2 regions of the Streptococcus sp. HMSC065E03 genome follow, and region 2 is predicted to be linked to the other one. Evidence: predicted binding sites of a transcription regulator. Region 2 holds the regulator's gene; the other holds the start of a gene.
The links. Region 2 encodes Rex, which represses fermentation and respiration genes when NADH is low (regulators of the CRP and FNR family bind a similar motif). Its sites were predicted from a motif close to TTGTGAANTANTTCACAA; they were not measured.
Positions count from the first base shown of each region.

Region 1: the regulator Rex is predicted to act here: its motif matches at 1,466-1,483, upstream of adhE (bifunctional acetaldehyde-CoA/alcohol dehydrogenase).

Region 1 is NZ_KV818854.1:45,924-50,115, forward strand. It holds gene HMPREF3002_RS10085 (acyltransferase family protein) at 1-1,175, shown strand, start outside; gene adhE (bifunctional acetaldehyde-CoA/alcohol dehydrogenase) at 1,578-4,192, shown strand, end outside.
Region 2 is NZ_KV818853.1:132,377-136,568, reverse strand. It holds gene HMPREF3002_RS07295 (class A sortase) at 1-572, shown strand, start outside; gene HMPREF3002_RS07290 (hypothetical protein) at 742-1,020, shown strand; gene radC (RadC family protein) at 1,075-1,758, shown strand; gene HMPREF3002_RS07280 (redox-sensing transcriptional repressor Rex) at 1,811-2,458, opposite strand; gene HMPREF3002_RS07275 (DUF4649 family protein) at 2,589-2,804, opposite strand; gene HMPREF3002_RS07270 (DUF1831 domain-containing protein) at 2,806-3,153, opposite strand; gene HMPREF3002_RS07265 (cysteine desulfurase family protein) at 3,163-4,192, opposite strand, start outside.

The DNA.
Region 1 (4,192 bases), on a different contig from region 2:
CATGCCTAGCAACGGTGACAGGGATTGCCAATGTCAGCCCGAACTTTACAAAGCTGGTGCAGTCTTGGAGCATGAAAAAGACCTTATCGGTCTTGGGTGGAAGCTTTGCCTTCTTGTTTGTGCTCAGTCTTTTCTTGCCATTTGATAGCTTGTGGACCTATCTATTTGGCTTTTTAGCAGCGACAATCGCAGCTTGTGCCATGATTCTTTCGGCCCGCATTCTCCATGAGAAGACGCCAGATAAAAAAGAACCAGCCATCCTCAATTTCTTGGCAGATACCAGTTATGGTGTCTATCTTTTCCACTGGCCTTTCTTTATCATCTTCTCTCAACATTTGGGAAATATGATGGCAGCCCTTGTGACGACGATCGTTTCCTTGATTCTAACGGCTCTGTCCTTCTATATTTTGGAGCCAACCATTGCAGGCAAGGAGCCTCGTGTCTTTGGTATGAAGATGGATCTTAGCTTTTTGACCAAGCCGATCTTTTACCTCATGATTCCATTAGCTCTCTTGATGATCGGGATCTCTGCCTTTGCACCAACAGTCGGAGCTTTTGATGAGAGTTTGGTAGTGAGTGGGCTCAATCAAGCAGACAGCAAAATGCAGGTCACACGGATGCAGGTGGACAATGCGACTGCAACAGACTATAACGTCTCAAATGGTGTGACCATGATCGGTGATTCGGTTAACTTGCGAGCGCAGGACTACCTGACTAAAGCCATCCCTGGCATCCAGATTGATGCAGTGGTGAGCCGTCAGTTGGAAAATGGAATGAAGGTCTTTGAGACTGACATCTCCAATAAAGTTCTCCTAAAAAATGTGGTCATTGCCCTAGGAACCAATACTGTAAGTAACTACAAAGAATTGCTGGATCAGTATGTTGAGAAACTTCCAAAAGGCCGTCGCCTGATCCTTGTGACACCATATGATGGTCGCTATGCCAACGATCAGTCCAGTGAATCGGTTCAAACGCGTCTTTATGAGTTGGAACTAGCTAAGAAATACGACTTTATCACGATTGCGGACTGGTACCAAGTAGCAATTGAAAATCCAAACATTTGGGTGGGAACAGACTCTGTTCACTTCAATATGGAAACCAATGGTGGGGAACTCTATGCTCAAACAGTCAAAGAAGCCCTTGATAAGGCCGAAAAAGGTCCGGTCAAGAAGTAACAATGCTTCTCTGAAACTGAAACAAAACAAATCCTAACAAAATAAAACAAAAAGCAACTTTTTACTTGTAAAAAGCTGCTTATTTTAGTAAGATTAAGAAAACGCTTACAAAAATCAATTGAAAACATCTCTTTGTGAAGAAAAAATTTTTTTAATTATTTTTTCACAATTTTGCTAGATAATTGCTTTCACAGCAATAAGATTGATAAAAATTTCACAAACTTCAAAAAAATCTTTGTGAAAGTTGCTTGGAAGTGTTTACAAAAATCTCAAAATAGAGTACAATTATATTGTGAAATAATTAACAAATCGAAATTTCTTACACTATTCTTGAAAATTTCCGAAAACATGAAAAAGTTCTAGAAAAGGATAAGGGTTTCAAACATTGGAGGAAAGCATCAAATGGCTGATAAAAAAACTCTCTCACCTGAAGAAAAGAAACTCGCTGCTGAAAAACACGTAGACGAGTTGGTGCAAAAAGCGCTAGTGGCGCTTGAAGAGATGCGCAAATTGAACCAGGAGCAAGTGGACTACATTGTGGCGAAAGCATCTGTAGCTGCTCTTGACGCTCACGGTGAGCTCGCTCTTCATGCTTATGAAGAAACTGGTCGTGGAGTCTTTGAAGACAAGGCGACGAAGAACTTGTTCGCTTGTGAACACGTAGTAAATAACATGCGTCACACCAAGACAGTTGGGGTCATTTCAGAAGATGACGTCACTGGTTTGACCCTTATTGCTGAGCCAGTCGGTGTTGTCTGCGGGATCACACCTACAACCAACCCTACTTCAACAGCAATCTTTAAAGCATTGATTTCCTTGAAGACACGAAACCCTATCGTATTTGCCTTCCACCCATCTGCTCAAGAATCATCTGCTCATGCGGCACAAATCGTCCGCGATGCAGCGATTAAAGCAGGAGCTCCTGAAAACTGTGTGCAATGGATCACGCAACCTTCTATGGAAGCAACCAGTGCCCTTATGAACCATGAAGGAGTTGCTACGATCCTTGCGACCGGTGGTAACGCCATGGTGAAAGCTGCTTATTCTTGTGGAAAACCAGCTCTTGGGGTTGGTGCCGGAAACGTGCCTGCTTACGTTGAAAAATCAGCCAACATCCGCCAAGCAGCACACGATATCGTCATGTCTAAATCATTTGACAACGGTATGGTCTGTGCGTCTGAACAAGCGGTCATCATCGATAAAGAAATCTACGATGAGTTTGTTGAAGAATTCAAATCTTACCACACTTACTTTGTTAACAAAAAAGAAAAAGCCCTTCTTGAAGAGTTCTGCTTCGGCGTAAAAGCCAACAGCAAGAACTGCGCGGGTGCGAAATTGAATGCGGACATCGTTGGGAAACCAGCAGCATGGATCGCTGAACAAGCTGGCTTCACTGTACCAGAAGGAACCAATATCCTTGCGGCAGAATGTAAAGAAGTTGGTGAAAAAGAACCGTTGACTCGTGAAAAATTGTCACCAGTCATCGCTGTTTTGAAATCTGAAAGCCGTGAAGACGGAATTAACAAAGCTCGCCAAATGGTTGAATTCAACGGTCTTGGTCACTCAGCAGCCATCCATACTGCTGATGAAGAATTGACCAAAGAATTTGGTAAAGCGGTCAAAGCTATTCGTGTGATCTGCAACTCTCCTTCGACTTTCGGTGGTATCGGGGATGTTTACAATGCCTTCTTGCCATCATTGACACTTGGATGTGGTTCTTACGGACGCAACTCTGTTGGGGACAACGTTAGTGCCATCAACCTCTTGAATATCAAAAAAGTCGGACGCCGGAGAAATAACATGCAATGGATGAAACTTCCTTCAAAAACATACTTTGAACGTGATTCAATTGAATACCTACAAAAATGTCGTGACGTTGAACGTGTCATGATCGTTACAGACCACGCTATGGTAGAGCTTGGTTTCCTTGATCGTATCATCGAACAGCTTGACCTTCGTCGCAACAAGGTGGTTTACCAAATCTTTGCAGACGTAGAACCAGATCCAGATATCACAACTGTTGAACGTGGTACAGAGATCATGCGTGCCTTCAAACCAGATACGATCATTGCTCTCGGTGGTGGATCACCAATGGATGCAGCCAAAGTTATGTGGCTCTTCTACGAACAACCAGAAGTGGACTTCCGTGACTTGGTACAAAAATTCATGGATATCCGTAAACGTGCCTTCAAGTTCCCATTGCTTGGTAAGAAGACTAAATTTATTGCGATCCCAACAACATCTGGTACAGGATCTGAAGTAACTCCATTTGCCGTTATCTCTGATAAAGCCAACAACCGTAAATACCCAATCGCAGACTACTCATTGACTCCAACAGTTGCCATCGTAGACCCTGCCTTGGTATTGACAGTTCCAGGATCTGTTGCAGCAGACACTGGTATGGACGTCTTGACGCACGCGACAGAAGCTTACGTATCACAAATGGCTAGCGACTTCACAGATGGTCTTGCTCTTCAAGCTATTAAACTTGTCTTTGAAAACTTGGAAAGCTCAGTCAAGAATGCGGACTTCCATTCACGCGAAAAGATGCACAATGCATCAACCATCGCAGGTATGGCCTTCGCCAATGCCTTCCTCGGTATTTCTCACTCAATGGCCCACAAGATCGGTGCGCAATTCCACACCATCCACGGACGGACCAATGCCATCTTGCTTCCATACGTTATCCGCTACAACGGTACACGCCCAGCTAAGACAGCTACATGGCCTAAGTACAACTACTACCGTGCAGATGAAAAATACCAAGATATCGCTCGTATGCTAGGACTTCCATGCTCTACTCCAGAAGAAGCCGTTGAAGCTTATGCAAAAGCTGTATACGAACTCGGTGAACGCTGTGGTATCGAAATGAACTTCAAAGCACAAGGCATCGATGAAAAAGAATGGAAGAAACATTCTCGTGAATTGGCCTTCCTTGCTTATGAAGATCAATGTTCACCAGCTAACCCACGTCTTCCAATGGTAGACCATATGCAAGAAATCATCGAAGATGCTTA
Region 2 (4,192 bases):
TTGATAAGAATAAAGAAGTGAAGACGAGCTTTGATTTCCAACATGTCCAGTCACTTTCGACGGAAGCTGTCATCAATGCCCAATGGCAAGCTCAAAAACTACCAGTAATTGGGGGAATTTCGATTCCTGAATTAAACATGAACCTTCCGATCTTTAAGGGGCTTGAAAATGTAGCCCTCTACTACGGAGCAGGGACCATGAAGGAAAACCAAGTCATGGGACAAGGCAATTATTCTCTTGCTAGTCACCACGTATTTGGACTAACTGGAGCAAATGCCATGTTATTCTCACCATTAGAGAAAGCCAAGGCGGGTATGAAGATCTACATCACGGATAAAGAAAAAATCTATACTTATGTCATCTCGTCTGTTGAGACAGTGACTCCGGACCGTGTAGATGTTATTCAAGATCGTGAAGGCGTTAATGAGATCACCTTGGTGACCTGTGAGGATGCTGCAGCGACTTACCGTACGATTGTAAAAGGAAATTTGGAAACCTCTGTTGACTATGACAAGGCTCCAAAAGACATCCTGGATTCATTCAGCAAGTCTTATAATCAAATGCAACTTTAAGAAAATAAAGCCCGAGACAGAAATGTCTGGGCTTTTTCTATGTAGGAAGCTAGGAGAAATTCTTGTAAAATTGTAAGAGATTGGTAATATAATGTAAGGAACTTGTCATAATATTAAGGGAAAATCAGTATATAATAAAGGGGAAAGAGTATGATAAGGAGGTAGAATAGTGACAAAAGAGCGAATTTATCATCTCTTGCATCATTTCTATAATCTCTTAGTAAACGATTTTCCACGAAATGGTTTAATTACGAAAGGAATCTATGAAGTAGAGCAGGTCTACCAAGCTTTAGAGGCCATTCCTCAGAGCCAGGAGTACTTGATTCGCTGTGAAATTCAACAGTTTTTAAAAGAGCTTGAACAAGTTCAAACAGGTTACCAGATCCGCTTTAATAAAGATGAAGTCTTAGTGTTAGATGATTTGAAGGAAGAAATCGCCTGTAAATAATGCAAGGTCGTCGTTTTCTCTATTTATTACGAATTAATAAGTGAGGAGGAAATTATGTACGACATATCATTTATTGAACCATCTTTGCTTCCTAGAGAACGTTTGGTTTCTGAAGGGGTAGATAAGCTGAGTCATCAAGAATTGCTATCCATTCTCTTACGGACAGGTAATAAGAAAAAAAGCGTTTATGAGATTGCACAAGGTCTTTTGAGTTCGGTTAATAGTTTAAAGGAGTTAAGTCAATTAACCCTAGAGGAGCTACAGGAAATCTCAGGTATTGGCCGGGTGAAGGCCATCGAACTTCAGGCTGTTATTGAGTTTGGACGAAGGATTCATAAAGATGAACTAATGAGTTCCGAACAAATCATGAGTAGTCAGAAATTGGCCCATAAAATTCAACAGGAAATTGGCCATAAAAAGCAGGAGCACCTAGTTGCCCTTTATTTGAATACCCAAAATGAAATTATTCATCAACAGACGATCTTTATTGGAACAGTGAATCGAAGTATCGCGGAGCCGCGTGAAATCCTGCATTATGCACTGAAGCACATGGCAACCTCCATTATCTTGGCTCACAATCATCCATCTGGTGCTGTGTTCCCCAGTAAAAATGATGATGAAGTCACTCAGCGAGTCTTAGAGGCCTGTGAAGTAATGGGGTTGACCCTATTGGATCATTTGATTGTATCCGAAGAAAACTACTATAGTTATCGAGAAGAAACGGATTATTTGGTATAAAAAAGGTTGGAACCTTCTTGTTCCAACCTTTTTGTTGTTGAAGTATAAGTCTTTATTCTTCGTTTTTACGCATAAAATAAAGAAGTGTTTGCAATTCACTAGTAAGATCGACATATTGGACAACAACCTCTTTAGGAACTGTCAGATGGACTGGAGAAAAGCTTAGAATTCCTTTGACACCAGCATCTACTAAAAGACTAGCAACTTCTTGAGCCTTAACACTTGGAACAGTTAGAATGGCTGTTTGAATGCCTTCTTTTTTGAGATTCTCTTTGATCGTAGAAATCCCATAAATGGGGATCCCATCCTTACTTTTGGTATTAATCAGTTCATGATCATCTACATCAAAAGCCATGACAATTTTCATTTTATTTCGCTCATGGAAACGGTAATTAAGAAGGGCGCTTCCCATATTTCCGATCCCAACAATAGCGACATTAGTAATAGCATTGTCATTTAAAAGATCTGCAAAGAAGTTCATCAGTTTTTTTACATCATAACCAAATCCACGTCTTCCCAATTCACCAAAATAAGAAAAATCTCTGCGAACAGTAGCAGAGTCAATCCCAATTGCATCCGCAATTTGCTTGGAATTGGCGCGCTCTATTTTTTCAGAGTTAAAGCGTTTAAAAATGCGGTAGTAGAGCGATAAGCGTTTTGCTGTTGCGCGTGGAATTGGAGTATTTTTATCATGTTTCACAATATCACAACCTTTCCCTCTTATTGTATAGGAAGATTGTGAAAAAATCAACTATCTTGAACGGTTTTTCAAAAATATTTTTGTCTAAAGAAAAAGCTGATGGTGATGGGAGAGTTCCATCACCATCAGCTTAGTTTTCAGCTTGCTCTACCTTTTCCAAAAAAGCATAGAGCCCATCGACTCTCCCCTTATAGGGGAGTTTTTCACCCTTGTATTCAATGGAAACAATTGAGTAAGAGTCAGGCAGGGTTACACAGCCTGAAAATGCTAGGATGCAGGCTGCAAGGTCGGGATAAGTAGTCATTCGTTCTACTTGGTAAGCGTCGATATAAGTTAGGGTTACCATATTAGACCTCTGTTTTGTTGAAAATTTCTCTTTCGACAAGACTATCCATTAGGAAATAAAATTTTTGTTGGATAATGTCATTTTCTGGATTTTTAAAGATATTCACCAGACGAAGTCCAGACTTATCTGTAATATTGATTTTAAAACCTGTGAGGTCTTTGTTGAAGATAATTTTAAGCAAGAAGCCTTCACCGCTATTTGGAACAGCTTCGAGCAAACGATTTAACTCGTAATTTCCAACTTTTGTAACAGCAAATGTATTGTCACGTAAGGTATATTTTTTAACATTTGGGTGTAGACTATAGGTATATTTGCAGTCTTTCAATGAAACACTTGTTTCAAAAGCCATATTGTTCTCCTATGATAAAATTTCTTTAAGTTTTGAGAGGAAGTCTTGAACCTCCTCTACGGTATTGAGTTCTGAAAAACTAATTCGAAGGGATTCTTTTAGGCGTGAGCTATCTTTTCCATAGAGCGCCTCAAGGACATGGCTGGGTTGAACTGTACCGGCGGTACAAGCAGAACCTGTAGAGACAGAAATTCCAGCAAGATCGAGTCGCATCAATAATACATCATTTTGGACACCCGGAAAGCCAAGGTTCCAAACAAATGGAAGATGATCGTCATTCGCATTTACGTAGTAGTCGTAGGCTGCTAAACCATTGACTAGTTCCTGGCCAAGTTTTTGAACCTGGTTGAAATTTTCTTCTTGATGAAGTGTAGCTTGCTGAAGCGCAGTTGCCATCCCGACAATAGAAATGAGATTTTCCGTGCTGGCTCTCATCTTACTTTCCTGATCCCCACCATGGATGAGATTATCAAAGTCTGGGACAGCTGCATAAAGGAAACCAACTCCCTTTGGTCCATGGAATTTGTGGGCAGAAGCACTGAGAAAATCAATTCCCAACTCTTCGGGATAGACAGGGACCTTTCCGATTGCTTGGACAGCATCAACGTGAAAGGCAGCTGGATGATCTTTTAAGAGTTCTCCGATTTCTTTAATCGGTAGAAGATCGCCAGTCTCGTTATTGGCAAACATGGTAGAGACAAGAATAGTATCCGGTCTAAGAGCGGCCTTGATATCACTAGCCAGAATGCGTCCAACTCTTGGTTGGACGATCGTAACTTCAAAACCGAAACGTTCTACAAGGTATTCGATGGGTTCTAGAACCGCATGGTGTTCCAAAGCGGTCGTAATGATGTGTTTGCCATCTGCTTGGTGTTTCAAGCAGTAGCCTTTTATAACGGTATTATTACTTTCTGATCCACCTGAGGTGAAGAAAATCCGATTTGGAAGAGTATGGAGTGACTGAGCAATCTGCTCGCGAGATTCTCGGAGAAGTTTACTAGCCATCCGTCCATGAGCATGAAGGCTCGATGGATTTCCA